Linked DNA regions of Thiosocius teredinicola. The protein of the gene in region 2 interacts with the protein of the main gene of each other region in a pairwise test. Links are inferred from orthologs where the notes say so. Each region holds a gene or a part of one and is shown on either strand. Other genes may lie near its edges. The genes, in order: B1781_RS08600 and ileS.

Region 1 (9,351 bases), 1.1 Mb from region 2 along the record:
ACCGCCACAGCTGCCGGATTGAAGCCACAAGGTACGCAACGCTGTCGTCATTCACTCAACTCCAACGGCACGGTCAAGGTAAATACAGCGCCACCTTCGTCGCGATTGGCTCCTTCCAGTTTGCCCTGGCACTGATCGGTGGCCAGCGAATAGCTGATGTACAGGCCGAGGCCGGTCCCTTTGCCGACCGGTTTGGTGGTGAAGAAGGGGTCGAACACGCGCAGCAACTGGTCTGGTGCGATGCCGGTGCCGTTGTCTGAGACCTCGACGGTCACCGTTGAATTCTGGGTGCCGGCGCGTATCGCAATGCGTCCATCCTTATAGTCTTCGATTGCGTCGGCGGCATTCTGGATCAGGTTGACCAGAATCTGGTGGACGTAGCCTTCGTAGCCGTACAGTTCGAGCGATGGCGGGATGTCGATGACCACTTCGGGCCGTTCGCGGCGTGCCTTGATCACCCATTCGGCCGCCGTGTTGATGACCCGGCTGAGATCGAAGCGGCTGCACTGTTGTTGGTTCGGCGTCGAGAAACGACGCAGGTCTTCGACGATCTCGCCGACGCGTTCGGCGCCTTCGAGCGAGCCGTCGATCAGCGGGCCGATATCCTGCAGCAGGCGGTCGATCTTCAGATCGCTGCGCAGTTGTTCGCGCTCTTTGTCGCTCGCCGAACGGTGAATCGCACCGAGGTATTCGGCGAGGCGTTTCTCGTAGCGTTTCAACGCGTGCATGTTGCCGAACACGAAGCTGATCGGGTTGTTCAATTCGTGCGCGACGCCGGCCACCAGCTGGCCGAGCGATGCCATCTTTTCCGATTGCACCAATTGTTGCTGCGCGGTCTTCAATTGATCGTGCGTCTCGCGCAGATCCTGGTAGGCGCGGCGCAGTTCGCCCAGCGGCCGACCGGTGATCACCAGCCCCGACAGGCGACCGTCGTGATCGAAGCGCGGTGTGCAGTTGATCGCGATCGGCGCGCCTTCGCCGTCGGGGCCGCGCAGTTCGACCTCGCAATCGGTGATCACGTCAGTGCGGATATGCTCGGCGAAGTCTTCGACCTGTTCGGCGTATTCCTCGGTGAACAAGGTGCCGAGCGCGACGCCGGTCAGGTCGCTGGCAGTGCGACCGGTGAGTTCTTCGAGTGCGCGGTTGACCTGCTGGATGCGACCGCGGGTGTCGGCGACGATCAGCACATCGGTCATCGACGAGATCACGCTCTGGATGAAGCGGTGCGCATCCTCCAAGCCGGCATTCTTTTCTTCGAGTTCGACCTGGTAACGCACGATGTCCGCATAGATGGTATCCATGCGCTGGATCACCTCGATCCATGCCGATTCATCGACCATACCGTGCTCGATGTTGCCGACACGCGCCATCAGGCCGCCGATGTCGTCGTTTGCCGCCTTGTCGCCGGGCGACGTCACTGTGCGCGACCCGTGCTTTTCAGTTCTTCCATGCCGTCCACCTTCTCGAGGTCGTAGCGTTCGAGCTTACTGCGCAGACCGACGCGCGACAGGCCGAGTTCCTCCGCGGCGCGCGTCTTGTTCCAGCGATGCCGTATCAGGGTTTCTTTCAGAATCCGCGCCTCAAGCGATTCGATGCGCTCCTTGAGGCTGCCTTCGGTCTGGCTGACGATCGCCAGATCGTCGGTGCCTTCTTCGTCCGCGCCTTGCAGGATGCGCGGCGACAACAGTTCGGCGCCGAGGATCGCGTCCTGGGCGAGTACCAGCATGCGCTTCAATTCGTTCTGCAGTTCACGCACGTTGCCCGGCCAGTGATAGGCCTCCAGGCAGGCGAGCGTTTCGCGGCTGATGCCGTCGACGCGTTTGCCCAGCTGGCGCTGCAGATCATCGAGCAGGCTGTGGGCGAGTACGGCGATGTCCTTGGGGCGGTCGCGCAGCGGCGGCAGATTGATCGTGAACGTGGCGATACGGTAGTAAAGGTCTTCACGGAAGCGACCGGCACGCACCTCGGCCTCGAGATCGCGGTTGGTGGCGGCGACCACGCGCACGTCGACCATGCGCCGCTGGTTGCTGCCGAGCGGGCGGATCTCGCCCTCCTGCAACACGCGCAGCAGCTTGACCTGAAACGCCGGCGATATCTCGCCGATCTCGTCGAGAAACACGGTGCCGCCGTCGGCCAGTTCGAACAGGCCGACGCGTTCTTCGCTGGCGCCGGTAAAGGCGCCGCGTTTGTGACCGAACAACTCGCTTTCGAGTAGCTCATCGGGCAAGGCGCCGCAGTTCTCGGCGACGAACGGGCCGTCGCGCCGCAGGCTGTTGTAGTGCAGGGCGCGTGCGCACAGTTCCTTGCCGGTACCGGACTCGCCGCTGACCAGTACGCTGACGTCATATGGCGCAACCCGGCGCACCAGGTCGCACACGCCGTTCATACAGCTTTCCGGGCCGCGCACGATGCCCTGGTCCCAGTCGAAACGCTGCTGCAGCAGACGGCGTTTGCCTTCGAGATCTTCGGCGACAGTCTCCGGGCGCAGCTTCAGCTCGGTCGACAGCAGCGCATTCTGGCGTTGCAGGTGAAACAGATCGACCGCGTTGCGCAGCTTCAGCAACAGCTTGTCGGGATGCCACGGCTTGCTGATGTACTGATAGATGCCGGCCCGGTTGATCGCCTCGACCAGGTCGCCGGCGTCGGTGTAACCCGAGATGATGATGCGGATGACCTCCGGCCAGCGATCGCGCACCCGGCTGAGGAATTCGACACCGGTCTCACCGGGCATGCGCTGGTCGCACAGGATGGCCTGCACCCACTCGCGTTCGAGGATGCCCTCGGCCTCGGCGGCGTTCTCGGCCGTCAGTACCTCGAATTCCTCTTCGAGCGTACGCCGCAGGGTTTCGAGCGAGCGCGGCTCGTCGTCGATGACCAGAACGGTGGGCAGGTTGCTACTCATACGTGATTCTTGACCGACTCGGCGATGTTCAGCGGTTCGGACAGGGGATGACCGATCAGGCGCAATTGGCGCGACCCACGAATCCAGGCATACCAGTCGCTCATGCCTTCGCCGGTGGTTGCAGACACCTTGAGGACCTGTAGCTTGGGGTTCACCCGGCGCGCGTAGGCGATGCATTTGTCGACATCAAAATTCAGATGCGGCAGCAGGTCGATCTTGTTCAGCAGCATCAGGTCGGCCGCATGGAACATGTCCGGGTACTTGATCGGCTTGTCTTCGCCTTCGGTAATCGACAGGATCGCGACCTTGTGTGCCTCGCCCAGATCGAACGCGGCGGGGCACACCAGGTTGCCGACATTCTCGATGAACAACACCGAGCCGGTCTGCGGCTTGAGGTGCTCGATGGCGTGCCCGACCTGATGCGCATCGAGATGGCAGCCCTTGCCGGTGTTGATCTGAATCGCGTGTGCGCCGGTCTCGCGAATGCGTTCGGCATCGTTGCTGGTTTCCTGGTCGCCTTCGATAACCGCCAGCGACAGTTCGTCTTTCAGATCGGTCAGGGTGCGGGTCAGCAGGGTGGTTTTGCCCGAACCCGGTGAAGACACCAGGTTGAGCGCGAGGATGCCCTGGTCTGCCAGCATCTGGCGGTTTGCATTGGCGTATTGATCGTTTTTGCTCAGGATGTCCTGTTCGATCTGCACCATGCGTGATTGCGACATGCCGGGGGCATGTGCGCGCGCCGGCCCATGACCGTAGTGATGATCGTCGCCATGGCCATGCGCATGCGAGTGTTCATGCTCGTGATCATCATGATGGTGGTGAGGATGGTCGTGAGAATGCGAGTGATCGTGATCGTCGGTGACACCTTCGATACGCGATTCACCTTCGCCGCAGCCGCAGACGGTACACATTATTCCACCTCCAGTTCTTTGATCCGCATCTGGTCACCGTGGGTGACCTGCAATTGATAGCCGCCACAACGCGGGCAGGCGTCGTAGCGTTGATTGATTTCGACGTTGTCGCCGCACGCCATGCACCAGGCGATCGCCGGTTGATCGACGATCTCCAGCTTGCAGCCATCGGCCAGCGTGCCGCGACAGACGACATCGAAACTGAACAGCATGGCCGACGGCTCGACACCCGCCAGCGCGCCGATCTCGAGCCATACCGTTTTGACCCGCTTGAATTGCTGCGCCTCGGCTTGGTCTTCGAGTACCTGCAAAATGCCTTCACACAATGACATCTCGTGCATCAGCTTTCCTCGATGTGTAGGTCGTAGCCGACACAGGGATCGATCGAGTGCACCAACAGGCGCGCCTGTAGCTGCGCGGTCGATTCATCGGCTGCACGGACCGACGTCAGCGTGCGTACAGCGACGCCGCTCGGATGGAAGTTCCATTCGGTCGGCGCCAGGATGCGGTAGCGTGAGACTTTTTCGCCCTCGAGTTCGACGTAGTGACACAGCCGGCCGCGCGCCGCCTCGAGTTGCGCAAAGCCGGTTTGCCCGCGTGGGGGTTTCTCCGTATCCAACAACACCGACGACAGCTCGGCGATCTCGATCAGCCGCGCCGTCAGACGCCACAGCAGGCCGTTGCCGAAGCGACGGCCGATCGCCTTCATCAAAGGATGCGCAGCCTGGCGCGCCGACGGGCCGGTTTCGCGTGTCTGGTTCTTCCAGGTCGGTTGTGCGACGAAGACGTCGGCACCTTCGGCGGACAAGATCGCCGTCAGTTCGCGCTCGACACTCTTGGGCAGGGTGGCCATCTTGGCATTGCCGAGGCTTTCCCAGGCGCGCCGGCGGACGAACTTGAGCAACTGGGCAGCCGGCGAAGGGCTTGTATCGGCCCAGGCGAGAAAGGCGTCCTGGTCGTGATGCAGCCAGGTTGCGATGTCGCCGCCGAACACCTGCGAGGCGACGGACTGGCGAAGGTGTTCGGCCAACGGGCGCAGTTCATCGAGGTTCAATGCGAAACGTTGCAGACCGGGCCAGCGACATACCATCTGTTCAGGGTCGATCAGCTGCTTGAGCGCCTGCACATCCTGGGTGATTCGTCCGAGCGACGCATTGGCGCGTTCGCCGCCGCAGAACTCAGGCCATTCGAACAGCACGCGCCACAGGTGTTCACGCAGTGTTTCGAGCCGCTGCAGGATGACCCGCGCGTGCTGAACATCGCCGTTCGGGGTTTCGCCGATCGCCGACTCGATGGCGCGCACGGCAGCGACCGATTGCGCCTGGCCGCAGACGTTGAACACCAGTGGCATGAGCTTCAGCGTCTCGTCGATCGTGCGCCCCTCGAACAGGCGCGAAGCCAGGGTCGGGCGCGTCGAAAGCACGCTGACCGCGGCGCGTTTCGGCGCTACGCGGATATCCAGGCGTCCTTCGATGGCCGACCGACCGGGGCTCACGGTGATTCTTCTCCATCCTTGTGCAGGCGGCCACGCAGAAAATCGCGCCGGCTCAGTTTGGTAGGTTGCGCCGTCGCTGCGACGTCTTCAACGGTGTCGTCGTTGCCTGTCTGCTCCTCGCCGTGCCAACGCTTGACGATCTCATCGGCGAAAGTCGACGACTCGGTGTCACGGCATTCGGCATCATCGATGGCTTCCAGGGCGGCGAGCGCAAACGCCACCGCGGTTTCCTGGTCTGCGATCTCGCCGACCGGTGACAGCAGGGAGCAGGACTGGAAGCGACCGATGCCTTCTTCGTGCCCGATCACGAAATCGTAGGGACCGGAGGCGAACACATGGGTCTGGTAGCTGCCCACCGGCAGGTCATGCCAATCGTCGCCCTCGCAAGGCAACAACATCAGATTGATGAACCAGGGGGTGATCAGAATGCCCAGGCAGCCCTGCGGCGTGCGCCGAAAGCCGACCGGTTCAACCGACAGCGCCGGGTTCAGGATCGGAACGTCCTGCATGCGCGTGTTCTGCACATGCTGAAAATGCCGCCGCAGTCCTCCCGCCAGTGCCTGTAACTGCAGATCCACGTCAGTCCTCCAGGATGACCATGAACTGCGCCTTGGCGCCGTCGCATTCGGGACAGCGCCAGTGGTCGGGCAGCTGCGAGAACGGTGTGCCGGGCGGGATCTGCCAGTAGTCGTCACCCTCGGCAGGGTCGTAGACATGCCAGCAGATCTTGCACTCCATATGGGCGTCATCGGGCAGACGAGCATCGTCGCCGGCGTATGACCCCTCGAACGTCTTCACCGGTACATCTCCAGTATCTCGTTCAATCGCTCTGCGCTGTCGAGGATGTCTTCGGGCGCGGCCAGCGCGACCGACGGCACGTCGACGACCTCGATGGTATTCAGGATCAGCGCGTCCTGCGAGTTGAAGTACTTGATCCACCACACGTTGGGGAAGGCGGTGCTGCCGATGCGGCAGTTGCCGTAGCCGCGCGAAAGTACCGTGACCGGGCCTACGCCGAGGCGTTCGCCCAGCAGCATCACGTCGCCTTCGGTCAACGGCAGCAGGGTCAGGTTCACCGTGTGCTCCGCGTCGCCCGGGCGAAAGTTCGCCATGTGGTCGGCCAGTTCCACGAGAATCGCGGGCGCGTTCTGAATGCCTGGGTCGGTCGCGTCGAACTGCGTGTCCAACGGGGCAGGCGGGATGGTCTGCGAGATATCGCTGACCAACGACGGCACATCGCCGACCTCGATCGTATCGTGGCGCATCTGGCCGAAGCTGTCGAAGTGCTGCACGCGCCAGACACCTGCCAGTACCGATTCCTGCGCCTTGCTCGGCGACAGCCCCTCCATCGTCGCGCTGACTTCGCCTTCACCCAGCAACTGGTTGATGAAGTCGAGGTTGGCCGCATCGAGTTGCTCGAGCGTGATGGCCGTCGACGGGTCGCCGCATTGGTAGCTGCGCAGCGCGCTCAGCGCCTGCTCGAGAATGCGTTTGCTAACCGACAGGTCGGCCTCGACTTCGTCGGGCTCCGGCAATATCGGTTGATGATAGGTCTGCATGTCGCCAGGCATCTGCATATAGTTCAGCTCGCCGTCTTCGTCCGGCTGACTGCCTGGGCCGATACCGATACCGATGACGGGGATGTCGGGAAGCTTAGGCATGGCGTTGCTCCTTCGAGGCGTCGATCACCGGGATACCGACACCGGGGTTGTGAGACGGTGCGTTGTCGAGGATTTCGGGAATGCGTTCCATGTATTCCGACCAATCGCGAATCTTGCTGATCTTGCCGAGAAATCGACCCCGACGAAGGAACACCAGACTCGGCCAGACCGTGATGTCGTAAACCAGCTTCAATTGATCCTCGAGTTGGCGGTCGACGACCATCGGGATGAAGCGATCGGGAAAGGCGCGTGCCAGTTCGGGCAGCACCACGGCGACGTCGTTGCTCTCGGGGTAACGCTTGGGGTCTTCGGTGAAGAACAGCACGACAGTGCTGTCGCTCTCCAGGGTGGACGCCAGGTTCTGCGCATCCAGTACGGGGTAACCATGTTCGGCAACCAGTTGGGCGATCAAGGGAGATGGCACGGCTTACGCCTCCTTTATGTTGTTTTTCAGGTGGTCGGGTAGCTGTGGCTCGCGATCGATCAGATCAGCGAACAGGTGATCGACCTGGTGGTCGCCCGACATCACGTGTTGAATGGCGTTGACGGCATCCCGCATCTCCAGTGCGGTCCGCTCATCGAGTATTTCGCGGGCGGCCCCGAGGAACACGAGCAGCCAGTCACCCGGCGAGGGTGTGCCGACCAGGCTGATATCCACGATGTGTCGTTGGCCGTTGTCGTCACAGCCCGCCTGAAACTCGCCGACATCGACGACCTGCATGGGGATGCCGATACACATCAGTCTTTCACCCGGTGGTCGACATTCACGCTGAGTTTGTCGCCTTCGAACTGCACCGGCTTGGGGTCGAACTGCATGTTCTCGTCCCGCAACACCCGCTCGTCACCACCTCGATAGGCGAGGCGCTCATCCGGGCGTCCGGTTTCATAGGCGCTGAGGTTCAATGCCTCGGGGTTCAGGGAATCGTTGTCGGGGAGCGGCTCGGCGCGCTGTTCGGCATTCGCCCCGCGCTGCGCCAGCCAATTCAAAGCCGCTGTGATCGCCGGCTCGATCTGCGCGCGCACCACCGGGCGCAGGCTGCCGCCGTAGTCTTCGAGATGCTCTGGTTGCACACCGACCAGCAGCAGTGCACGTGGGTAGGATCCGGTAAGTTCGGCCATCGCCAGCACTTCCTGGAAACCGGTCTGGTGGAGGCTCATTTTCTTTGCGCCCATGAAGCTCGGCACGTCGTCGCCTTCGACCAGCTTCAAGGTGCCCGGTGCAAGGCCGTAGTCGACCGCGTCGAACACCACGAGGATCTCGGCGGTTTGCACATGCTCCAATAGATAGATGCCCTGGGTACCGCCGTCGATCAACGAGACGTTGCCGCCGAATTGATACCGCCGGTTGAGTTCCTCGATGGCGCGTACGCCGAACCCCTCATCTGCCCATAGCACGTTGCCGATGCCGAGTAGGGTGACACTGGGTGTCGTCATGTCTGCTCCGCAGGTTGCGTGTTAAACGATTTGCAAGCCAAGTGGCAAGTTGCATGCCGCTCGTAGGGCCATCGCTCAAGTACCGGATTTTCAACGTGTTCTTGAATGCTTATCCGGTCGGTGCAGCAGAATTCGGAAACAATCCTTTCAGTGATGTCGGCAATCCGGCAAAGAACTTTACAGAATACTTGACGATTTTGCTTGGGGAAGGCGGTTACTTGGTGGCGCCTGGCGTCGAGTTCCGGCTGAACACTTGCCACTTGGCGTTCATGCATGAATTTTCATTCAAAAAGCGGCTGACCGCTGCCGGCGGAGGTGAAAGCGTTCCTTCCAGCTGAGTGCAAAGAACCGTTTAACGCTTTTCGGCAATGCTTAGGATTGAAATCGAGAAAACAGCATAACCCTTTGTTTTTAAAAGCCTAAAAAACTTGGCAGAGTCTTTGCTATTCCTGCTTACACAAAGCGCACCGGCCGAGTTGCGCTATTGCCACGGGAGATAAGCATGACAGAGACCTTTTACGAGGTGATGCGGAAGCAGGGGATTACCCGCCGCAGCTTCCTGAAATATTGCAGCCTGACCGCTGCCGCGCTGGGGCTGGGTCCAGCGTTCGTTCCGAAGATCGCGCATGCGATGGAAACCAAGCCCCGCATCCCGATCCTGTGGCTGCACGGCCTGGAATGTACCTGCTGTTCGGAATCCTTTATCCGCTCGGCACACCCGTTGGCCAAGGACGTGGTTTTGTCGATGGTCTCACTCGACTACGACGACACCATCATGGCGTCGGCCGGTCACCAGGCCGAGGCCATCATCGAAGAGACCATCCAGAAATACGACGGCAACTTCATCCTCGCGGTCGAGGGCAACCCGCCGCTCAACCAGGATGGCATGTCGTGCATCATCGCCGGCAAGCCGTTCGTCGAACAGCTGCAGCATGCTGCGGCACACTG
Region 2 (9,890 bases):
CGCATTGTCGCGCTGTCGCCCCACGCCACCGAATTGGTGGTCGCGGCCGGTGCGGCCCACCAGTTGGTCGCGGTCGCCGTGGCCAGCCCATCGACACCCGAAACCCACGGGCTGCCGCGCATCGGCGGACCCGGACCGCTCGACCGCGAGTTCCTGCTGTCGCTACAGCCCGACCTCGTTGTCGCCTGGCACTCGGGCAATCGCCGTAGCGATCTCGATTGGCTGGACGCCGCCGGCATCCCGCTTTTTCAAAGCGAACCTGCCTCGCTCGATGACGTCGCCGCCAACATCCGCGCTATCGGGCGTTTGACCGGGCACGCGTCGACGGCCGCGGCCCGCGCTGCAGCCTTTGAGCAAGCAACCGCCACACCGTGTTCTGCGTTGGCATTGCTGCCTGCCTATATCGAGGTATGGGATCGACCGACGATGACCGTGGGCGGTCGCCATTGGATCAATGCCGCGTTGCGCACCGGCGGATTTTCCAACGTGTTTCACGCGCAGGACCGCGGCGTGTTCGTGATCGCCGACGAAGCGGCGTTGAGGTACCGCGGCTATCCCCGGATCAGCCTGAAGCGTACGTTCGACGGTTCAAAAGACGACCGACTCGCCAACCTCTTATCGCGCCCCGGCCCACGGCTTGCCGACGCGGTCGCGGCATTGTGCGACAAACGAAAACGCTTGAACGCGCATGAAGAACCAAGTGTGAAGTCGCGGTCAAGCGACCACACAGCCACTGCAGGTCAGTAGCTGCGCGCCCCGCTGTCGAGCGCATCATCGGCTATCGGCAAGGTGATCTCGATGCTCAAACCGCCACCAGGCCGGTTCATTGCCTGCACCGTGCCTTCGTGCGCCTCGATCACGCGCCGCGCGATCGCCAGGCCGAGTCCATGCCCGGACACCGCAGCACCGTCTCCGCTGCGAAAAAACGGCTGGAAGATCGTGTCGAGGTCGTCAGGGGTAACGCCGGGACCGCGATCGGAGACCTGGATGCGCAGCCGGTGGCGGGTAATGGTCACGAGAACCGTCACCTGGGTGCCGTCGGCGGTGTGCTTGGTAGCGTTGCGCACAACGTTCTCGATGGCGCGCCGCAACAGTTCGTATTGCCCATAGACGTGCGCCTGCACCCCCAGGTGCATGACGATGCTGCGCGTCGACGAACTGAGTTCGAAAGCCGCATCATCAACGATCTCGGTCAACAGCTCACCGATGTCGATTTCGTCGACGTGCCCGCTGTTCACTCCCGCTTCGAGGCGGGACAAGGTCAGCAACTCGCCGACCAGGGCGTCCAGCCGGATCAGCTCGACCTCGATCCGGTCGAGCGACACGCCCAGCTTATGCGGTTGCTGACGCGCCAGATCGATCGCTGCCTGCTGTCGGGCCAATGGCGAACGCAGCTCGTGCGAGACATCGTGCAGCAGGCGTTGCTGGCTCTCGACCATACCGCGCAGCCGGCTGGCCATGCGATCGAAGTCACGTGCCAGGTCGGCCAGTTCGTCGCTACGCCGGCCCATATCGGCACCGGGCCTTACCGCCAGATCACCGCGTGCCGCGGCGTCGACCGCACCGCGCAGACGACGGATGGGACGGGAAAAATAGACAGCCAAAAGCGCACCAAATATCAGGCTGGCAAATAGCCCGGCGATCAATGGAACGAGGGGGAAAATGGCACCCTGGACTCTTTCGGTGCCGGCCGCCACCAAACTGTCCTGCAGCCCCCAGGGACCGGCATTTCCGGCGGTGGTCGTGCGCAGGGCGAGTGCGCTGGTTTCGGCCACCCGCGGCACGCTCGTCAGCACGCTCTCGTAATAGGCGACGGAAACGCATGGGCCGTTCCTCGAAGCCGGAGGTGCGTTGAGGTCACAACCTTCGTAGAGGGGACCCGTGCCGAGGGTCCCGCGCAGAATGAAATCAGACGGCCTTACACCCGTTCCCTGCGCAACATCCACTGCGGGCGGGCGTCGCAACCACAGCGCCAGGCCGACACCGACGGTTGTGGTCAACTGCGCGAGAAAAAAGACCAGGAAAAACTTCCAGAACAGTCGACCCACGTTGTCTCAGTCCGATATCAGCTGATACCCGCGACGAAACACCGTTTTAATACAATCACGCGCGGCCCCATGGCCATCGAGCTTACGACGTATATTGGCAAGATGCACATCGATACTGCGATCGTGGCGTGCCAGCGGGCGACCCAAACCGTGGGTCGATAGCTCCGCCTTGCTGACGACGCGGCCGGCATTGCGCGCCAGCACCTCGAGCAGGTTGAACTCGGTGCTGGTCAGATCGAGCGGTTCGCCGGCGACCTCGGCCTTTCGTTGCGCCGGCCACAGTCGCAGTACGCCGTTGCCGATCGACGCATCGGCGTCGTCGTCATCCTCACCGCCCTGCGCCCGCCGCAGAATGGCACGAATGCGCGCCACCAGCTCGCGTGCGCTACAGGGTTTGGGAACGTAGTCATCGGCGCCGAGCTCCAGGCCGACGATGCGGTCGGTCTCGTCACCCTTGGCGGTGAGCATCAATACCGGTAAACGGCTGTGAGCCCGGATCTGCTTGAGGACCTCGATGCCCGTCATACGCGGCATCATGACATCCAGCACCACGATCGCGTACTGCCCCGTCAATGCCTCGGCAACCGCGGTTTCGCCGTCGTGTACCGATTTGACGTCAAAGCCCTCGGCTTCCAGATACTCCTGCAATATGGCTACCAGTGCGACATCGTCGTCCACCAGAAGCACTGCCATCGAAGACATCTCCTTTCTCCTACTCCTTATATTCTCCGATGATACCGAACGCTCCCTACAAAATAGCAGCCATTTGTGGCGCTTTTACATTGATTAACAAAATCTTAACGCCGATTTTATAGAGCTTTCGATTCCCAAACTGTTGGTGGGCAACAAACGCATCGCCGGCGACTGTGATGAATTCAAACAACAATCAGAAGCCATCGCGTTGACGCCGCGCATTCGCCAAACCCACCAACCGCGGCGACCACAAACCCGGGCCTGGGCGACGCCGTAGGTGGGCCATTATCACTACGCGCTTGCAGGCAATCCTTGTCGTGGTTCAGGAAAAGTCATTCAAGCAGCGCGTGCCGACTGCTTCCACGGGATGACACCAAGCATTCGTCACCCGAGCTGAGTGCCGCAGCGGCCGAGCGCTATCGCAGCCTGGCCGCTACAACCCATGTACTGCTTGGGCCACGACGATTGGCCAACCCTGCACGGCAAACGCGCAGCTCTCGGGTCTTGGGCGGTGAGTGAGTCAATCCTGCCGCAACCGGGGAAACAACCCCCCGGCTGCGATCCTGAGCGCGTCGCCGGGCCGATCAGACGAAGCGACGCGTCTCCCCGTCGCCGGTCACGTTGCTTACACAACGCCCACAGAGCTCGGGATGCGCTTCGTGCGACCCGACGTCTTCACGATGATGCCAACAACGCACGCACTTGGCGTGCTCGCTGGCCCAGGCAGCAACGCGCAGGCCCGGTACATCGGTATCGATGGCCTCGCCCGGCGCGTCGGCCAGCGGCGCCACGCGCGCATCCGAGGTGATCAGCGCGAAACGCAGCTCGTCGCCGAGTAGTTCGAGCACTGCTCGCAACTTGTCATCGCAATACAGTTCAACCTCGGCGTCGAGCGACGAACCGATCACGCCTTCTTTGCGCATCATCTCGAGCTGCTTGGCGACCGCGGTCTTGATGCGTGTGATCTGTGTCCAAGCGGCATTATCCAGCGGACCTTGCGGTGGTGGCTCGAGACCGGTGTACCAGGTTTCCATGAACACCGAGTCGCTGCGCTCACCGGGCATGAAACCCCACACCTCGTCGGCGGTAAAGCTCAGCACCGGCGACATCCAGCGCACCATGGCCTCGACGATGTGGTACATCGCGGTCTGGCAGGAACGCCGCGGCAGGCTGTCGGCCTGCGTGGTGTACTGCCGGTCCTTGATCACATCAAGGTAGAAACCGCCCATATCCGCGACGCAGAAATTGAGCAATTTCTGGTAGATCAGGTGGAAGTTGTAGTCGGTGTAGGCCTGCGCGATCTCCTGCTGCAGCTGGTAGGCGCGGCCGACGGCCCAGCGATCGAGCATGATCATGTCGCCGGCCGCCACACAGTTGCTCGCCGGGTCGAATCCTTCGAGGTTGGCGAGCAGAAAGCGCGTGGTGTTGCGGATACGCCGGTAGGCGTCCGCCATGCGCTTGAGGATCTCGTCCGACACGGTGATCTCGGCACGATAGTCCGTCGCCGCCACCCACAGGCGGATGATGTCGGCACCCAGCGTCTTCATGACGGTCTGCGGCGAAAGGGCATTGCCGAGCGATTTCGACATCTTCTTGCCGTCGGCATCGACGGTGAATCCGTGGGTGAGCACGCCTTTGTAGGGCGCCTTGCCGTACATCGCGACCGAGGTCAGCAATGACGACTGGAACCAGCCGCGATGCTGGTCGGAACCCTCGAGATATAGATCGGCCGGGCGCACCAGCTCGGCGCGCGGCTCGAGCACACAGGTGTGGGTGACGCCCGAGTCGAACCAGACATCGAGTGTATCGGCGACCTTGTCGTAGTTTGCCGCGTCATCGCCCAACAGTTCTTCCGGCGCCAGATCGAACCATGCCTGGATGCCGCCCTGCTCGACACGCTGCGCGACCTGTTCCACCAGCGCGGCGGTGTCGGGATGCAGTTCACCGGTCTCCTTATGGACGAAGAAGGCAATCGGCACACCCCAGGTGCGCTGACGTGAAACGCACCAGTCGGGCCGGTTTTCGATCATGCCCTCGATGCGCGCCTGCCCCCAATCCGGGGTCCAGGTGACCTGCTGGATCTCGTCCATGGCCGTCGACCGCAGGCCCTTTTGCTCCATCGAGATGAACCATTGCGGGGTCGCACGGAAGATGATCGGCGTCTTGTGCCGCCAGCACACCGGGTAGCTATGGGAAAATTTCGATGCCTTGACCAAGGCGCCGTGTTCTTCGAGTACCGCAATGACGTGCTCGTTGGCCTTGAACACATGCTCACCCTCGAACAGCGGCGTGCCCGGCAGGAAGCAGCCGTTGCCGCCGACCGGGTTGTCGACCGGCAGGCCGTAGCGCTGGCCGACGATGTAGTCGTCCAGACCGTGACCGGGTGCGGTATGCACCGCACCGGTACCGGCTTCCAGCGTAACGTGCTCGCCCAACACGATCGGTACCTCGCGTTCATAGAACGGATGGTGCAGCATCAGGCGGTCGAATGCCGCCCCGACCGCCCGACCAAGCACGGTGTAGTCATCGATACCCCATGCGGGCATAACGTGGTCGAGCATGCCGTCGGCGACCATCAGGCGTTCGCCGGCCACCTGCACCAGCACATATTCGAGGCCCGGGTTTAGTGCCACCCCCTGGTTGGCCGGCAGCGTCCAGGGCGTGGTCGTCCAGATGACGACCGAGATATCGCCTTCGCCAGGACCAGCCTCAGTCAGATCGAATTTGCCCAACAGCGCCTGCTGGTCGACTGCCTTGAAGCGCACGTCGATAGCAAAAGACTCTTTGTCTTTATATTCGACCTCGGCCTCGGCCAGCGCCGAACCGCAATCGGTACACCAATGCACCGGCTTGGAGCCCTTGCTGATGTGACCCTGCTCGGCGATCTTGCCCAGTGAGCGGATGATGCCGGCCTCCTGCACGAAGTTCATCGTCAGGTAGGGATCGTCCCAATCGCCGATCACGCCGAGACGCTTGAAGTCGACTCGCTGTTTGTCGACCTGCTTCATCGCATACTCGCGGCAGGCCTGGCGGAACTCGGCGGCGCTGACTTTGTGGCCCGGTTTGCCGACCTTCTTCTCGACCTGCAACTCGATCGGCAGGCCATGGCAGTCCCAGCCGGGCACATAGGGCGCGTCGAAACCGGCCAGCGTGCGGCTTTTGACGATGATGTCCTTGAGTACCTTGTTGACTGCATGGCCGATATGGATCTCGCCATTGGCATAGGGCGGCCCATCATGCAGCACGAATTTCTCGCGCCCGGCGCAGGCCTCGCGAATCTTCGCGTACAGGCCTTCCGCTTCCCAGCGTTTCAACATTTCCGGCTCACGCTGAGCCAGGTTGGCTTTCATTGGAAACGCAGTCTGCGGAAGGTTCAGCGAATCCTTGTAGTTGTTACTCACGGACATAACCCGGTTACTGTAAAAAATTTGGTTTGGGCGTCGGTTTCGGCGTCTGAAGATCAGACCGATCGACGCTGGTCGATCTGCGGCGCGTTCATAATCTCACGCGCCCGGATGACGTCGCGCTGAATCTGCTCACGCAGCGCGTCGAAAGAGTCGAACTTGCGTTCGTCACGGATGCGCTCGACAAAATCGACCTCGACATGGTGACCGTACACCTCGCCGTCGAAATCGAACAGATGCACTTCGAGCAAAAAGCGGTCGTCACCTGCAAGCGTCGGCCGGTTGCCGATGTTCGCCACACCCGGCAGCGGGGTGTCGGCGATGCCCAACACCTCGACCGCGAACACGCCGCGGATCGGCACCGAGCGCCGCATCAGCGGCACATTCAGAGTTGGAAAGCCGATCGTGCGACCGCGCTTGTAGCCGTGACCGACATGACCGCAGATACGATAGCGCCGCCCCAGGCAACGCTCGGCCTCGGCGAGATCGCCGGCCTGTAACGCCTCGCGAATGCGCGTGCTGCTGACGCGCTCACCGCCGTCAGCGACGGTCGGCAGGCTTTCGACGCCAAAGCCATGCTCGGCGCCCATCGACTTGAGCAACCGGAAATCGCCGGCGCGGCGCTGGCCGAAACGGAAATCGTCGCCTACGTACAAATGGTGGATGCCGAGCTTTTCGACCAGCACGATCTGCACGAAATCACGCGCATCGACCGCGGCAAACGCCGCATCGAAACGCACCAGCAGCACCCGGTCGATATCGCAGGCATGGATCGCCGCCAGCTTCTCGCGCAGCTTGGTCAGGCGCGCCGGCGCTTGCTCGGGACGGAAGAACTCCATCGGCTGTGGCTCGAAGGTGATCACCAGGGACGGCAGACCGGCAGCGCGCGCGCGGCGCGTCAACGCAGCAAACACCTCCTGGTGGCCCAGGTGGACGCCGTCGAAATTACCGATTGTCGCCACGCACCCACGATGTTCGGCGCGCAGATTGTGCAATCCCCGGATCAGCAACACGCTATGAATTCTGCCAGCTCAACGTAAGCGGAGGATTATAAAGGCATGTGTGCCCAGAACCAGTAGAACTCTTACGCGGGCCACAAAGAGAAAAACCCGATGACGGTCCCTGTCATCGGGTTTTGCCACCTCGGCACTGTGTTCGGCCCTTCCTGGACCCAGCGACTTCCGTGTCGCCCGTACCTCCATGTACGTCAGTCGGTATCTTGCGGTGGTGGGCTTATTATTCCGACGGGCGGCGGTAGCGACAATCGCCGCTCTCCCATGCCCACGTCAGATAATTCCGAGGATCAGGATTCTTTCGTCCTATGGGCCAATATCAATCCGTCGATCAGCAGCAGCGCGACCCCTAAGGTAATGGCGCTGTCGGCCAGATTGAAGGAAGGAAAATACCAGTCCTCCCAGTGCCATTGCAGAAAGTCGACGACCTTTCCGAGCCAGATCCTGTCGATCAGGTTGCCGACCGCACCGCCGACCACCATGGCCAGGCCGACCGCAGTCCAGCGCTCATTGTCGCGCAGGCGGCTCAGCCAGACGGTCATGACGACGACCAGAACGACGGCGATAGCGGCAAAAAACCAGCGCTGCCAGCCACCGGCATCGCTCAAAAAGCTGAACGCCGCACCCGTGTTGTAGACCAGCGTGAGGTTGAACACCGGCCAGATCGTCAGCACCTCGTAGTCCTCGAAGGCAGCCATGATCCAGAACTTGCTCGCCTGGTCGAGCACTACGACCGCCAGGCTCAACCACAGTAACTTCGGCATCAGCGACGCCCCCCGATATTCCCGGCACGCAAGTCACGCACCCGCATTCCGAACAGCAATAGAACCCCCAGGTAAACCACGCCTCCCACAGCCACCAGGCCGGCCAGCCAACCGGCCCGCAACGATCGAGGCGCACCGATCCAGTCAGCCAGTGACGGCGAAACCCACCATAACACCAGCGCCATCGCGGTCGCCGCCACGCCGACCTTGACGAACAGCGCCGTCCAGCCCGCATACGGCTGATACGCCTCATCGCGGCGCAAGGACCTGAACAGCAGATACGCGTTGACGTAGGCAGAGAGGCTGGTGGCCAGCGCCAACCCGGCGTGTTGCAGTGGGAAGATCAGCGCGATGTTGAACACCATATTGGTAGCCATCGCGATCATGCCGATTCGCACCGGGGTTCGCGTGTCCTGCCGCGCGTAGAACCCGGGCGCCAAGACCTTGATCAGCATGAACGCCAGCAACCCGACCGCGTACGCCATCAGGCTACGCTCCGCCATGCTGACATCGTGCGCGCCGAACACGTCGGATTCGAACAACGTGGCGATCATCGGCCCCGCGAGCGCCACCAGGCCAACCGCCGCCGGGATTCCGAAGATCAACGTCATCCGCAGCCCCCAGTCGAGCGATTGGCTGAATTTCGCGGCCGATTGCTCGGCCTGGTGGCGCGACAACCTTGGCAGGATAACGGTCGCCAGCCCTACGCCGAGGATTCCCAGCGGAAACTCAACCAACCGGTCGGAGTAGTACAGCCATGAAATACTGCCGGTCTCAAGGAACGACGCAAGCACCGTGTCGAGCAGCAGGTTGATCTGGGTGACGGATACCGCGAACAGCGCCGGCACCATCAATTTCAAAACGCGGCGCACGCCCGGATCGTGAAACCCGGGCTTGGGGTGCGGCAGCATGTCGATTCTTTTAAGAAAAGGCAGTTGGAACACGAACTGCGTGATACCGGCGATGAATACGCCCCAGGCCAACGCCACGATGCCCTCGTCCATCAGCGGCGTGAGCCACAAGGCCGCGCCGATCAGGCAGATGTTGAGCAGCACCGGGGTGAATGCGGGCACCGCGAACTTGTCGTGGGCGTTCAGGATTCCACCGGCAAACGCCGTCAGCGAGATAAAAAACAGGTAGGGAAAGGTCAGCCGCAGCATGTCGGTGGCCAGCGCGAGCTTCTGCGTCTCATCGTCCATGACCCAGCCAAAGGCGAATACCGACACCACCAGCGGTGCGGCGATCACGCCGATCAGCGAGACGATCAGCACCACCAATCCGAGCGCCCCGGCGATGTGGTCAACAAACGCCTTTAACGTCTGATAATCGCGCTGGGTTCGGTATTCGGTCAGCACCGGCACGAACGCCGTGGCGAACGCCCCCTCGGCGAACAGGCGACGCAGAAAATTGGGGATCTTAAAGGCGACAAAAAAAGCGTCGGTCTGGCCGCTCGCACCAAACACCTGGGCAAATACCAAGTCGCGGACGAATCCCAGTATGCGCGATATAAACGTGTGGGCGCTGACGGTCGAAAGCGATCTGAACAGAGACAGCGTGAGTTCCTCCGGAAAGCGGCGATTATAGAGGTATGTGCGGACGCTTTTGGTGTCTGCTCGACACTTGACAAGGTTGGGGCGCCTCCGGATAATCCGCCCTCTTTCGTAACGCCGATGTATCAGGAGACCTGGATTGGCCAACTCAGCACAAGCCCGCAAACGCGCCCGTCAGGCGGAGAAGCGCCGTCAGCACAATGCCGGCCGTCGCAGCATGATGCGCACTGAGATCAAAAAGGTCGTAAAGGCCATCGAAACCGGTGACAAAGACGCAGCACAAAACGCCTACAAGGCCGCTGTACCGGTACTCGACAGCATGGCTACCAAGGGCCTGATCCACAAGAACAAGGCAGCCCGCCATAAGAGCCGCCTGAACGCGCAGATCCGCGCCCTGTAAGGCGCCGCGGAATGCGAA

Evidence for each region.
Region 1: the proteins of ileS (region 2) and B1781_RS08600 interact in binary tests that used the Escherichia coli proteins (3 or more experiments, as listed by UniProt). The link is inferred for Thiosocius teredinicola from one-to-one orthologs.

What each region holds. Positions count from the first base shown.
Region 1 is NZ_CP019936.1:1,764,674-1,774,024, forward strand. The notes cover bases 6,556-9,351. They hold B1781_RS08600 (HyaD/HybD family hydrogenase maturation endopeptidase), read right to left. Parts: upstream 8,404-9,351; coding sequence 7,708-8,403; downstream 6,556-7,707. Other genes in these bases: B1781_RS08585 (hydrogenase expression/formation protein), read right to left, coding at 6,556-6,969; B1781_RS08590 (thioredoxin domain-containing protein), read right to left, coding at 6,962-7,393; B1781_RS08595 (HypC/HybG/HupF family hydrogenase formation chaperone), read right to left, coding at 7,397-7,708; B1781_RS08605 (hypothetical protein), read left to right, coding at 8,457-8,741; B1781_RS08610 (hydrogenase small subunit), read left to right, coding at 8,900-9,351. In the rest of the region: B1781_RS08545 (NADH-quinone oxidoreductase subunit B family protein), read right to left, coding at 1-51; B1781_RS08550 (sensor histidine kinase), read right to left, coding at 48-1,418; B1781_RS08555 (sigma-54-dependent transcriptional regulator), read right to left, coding at 1,415-2,902; hydrogenase nickel incorporation protein HypB, read right to left, coding at 2,899-3,813; hydrogenase maturation nickel metallochaperone HypA, read right to left, coding at 3,813-4,154; B1781_RS08570 (nickel-dependent hydrogenase large subunit), read right to left, coding at 4,154-5,308; [NiFe]-hydrogenase assembly chaperone HybE, read right to left, coding at 5,305-5,886; B1781_RS08580 (rubredoxin), read right to left, coding at 5,888-6,106; more of B1781_RS08585, read right to left, coding at 6,103-6,555.
Region 2 is NZ_CP019936.1:653,147-663,036, reverse strand. The notes cover bases 3,126-6,460. They hold ileS (isoleucine--tRNA ligase), read right to left. Parts: upstream 6,092-6,460; coding sequence 3,326-6,091; downstream 3,126-3,325. Other genes in these bases: ribF (bifunctional riboflavin kinase/FAD synthetase), read right to left, coding at 6,202-6,460. Also shown: B1781_RS03135 (helical backbone metal receptor), read left to right, coding at 1-747; B1781_RS03130 (ATP-binding protein), read right to left, coding at 741-2,048; B1781_RS03125 (response regulator), read right to left, coding at 2,055-2,741; more of ribF, read right to left, coding at 6,461-7,158; lspA (signal peptidase II), read right to left, coding at 7,449-7,922; murein biosynthesis integral membrane protein MurJ, read right to left, coding at 7,922-9,475; rpsT (30S ribosomal protein S20), read left to right, coding at 9,612-9,872. UniProt on the Escherichia coli protein: Catalyzes the attachment of isoleucine to tRNA(Ile). As IleRS can inadvertently accommodate and process structurally similar amino acids such as valine, to avoid such errors it has two additional distinct tRNA(Ile)-dependent editing activities.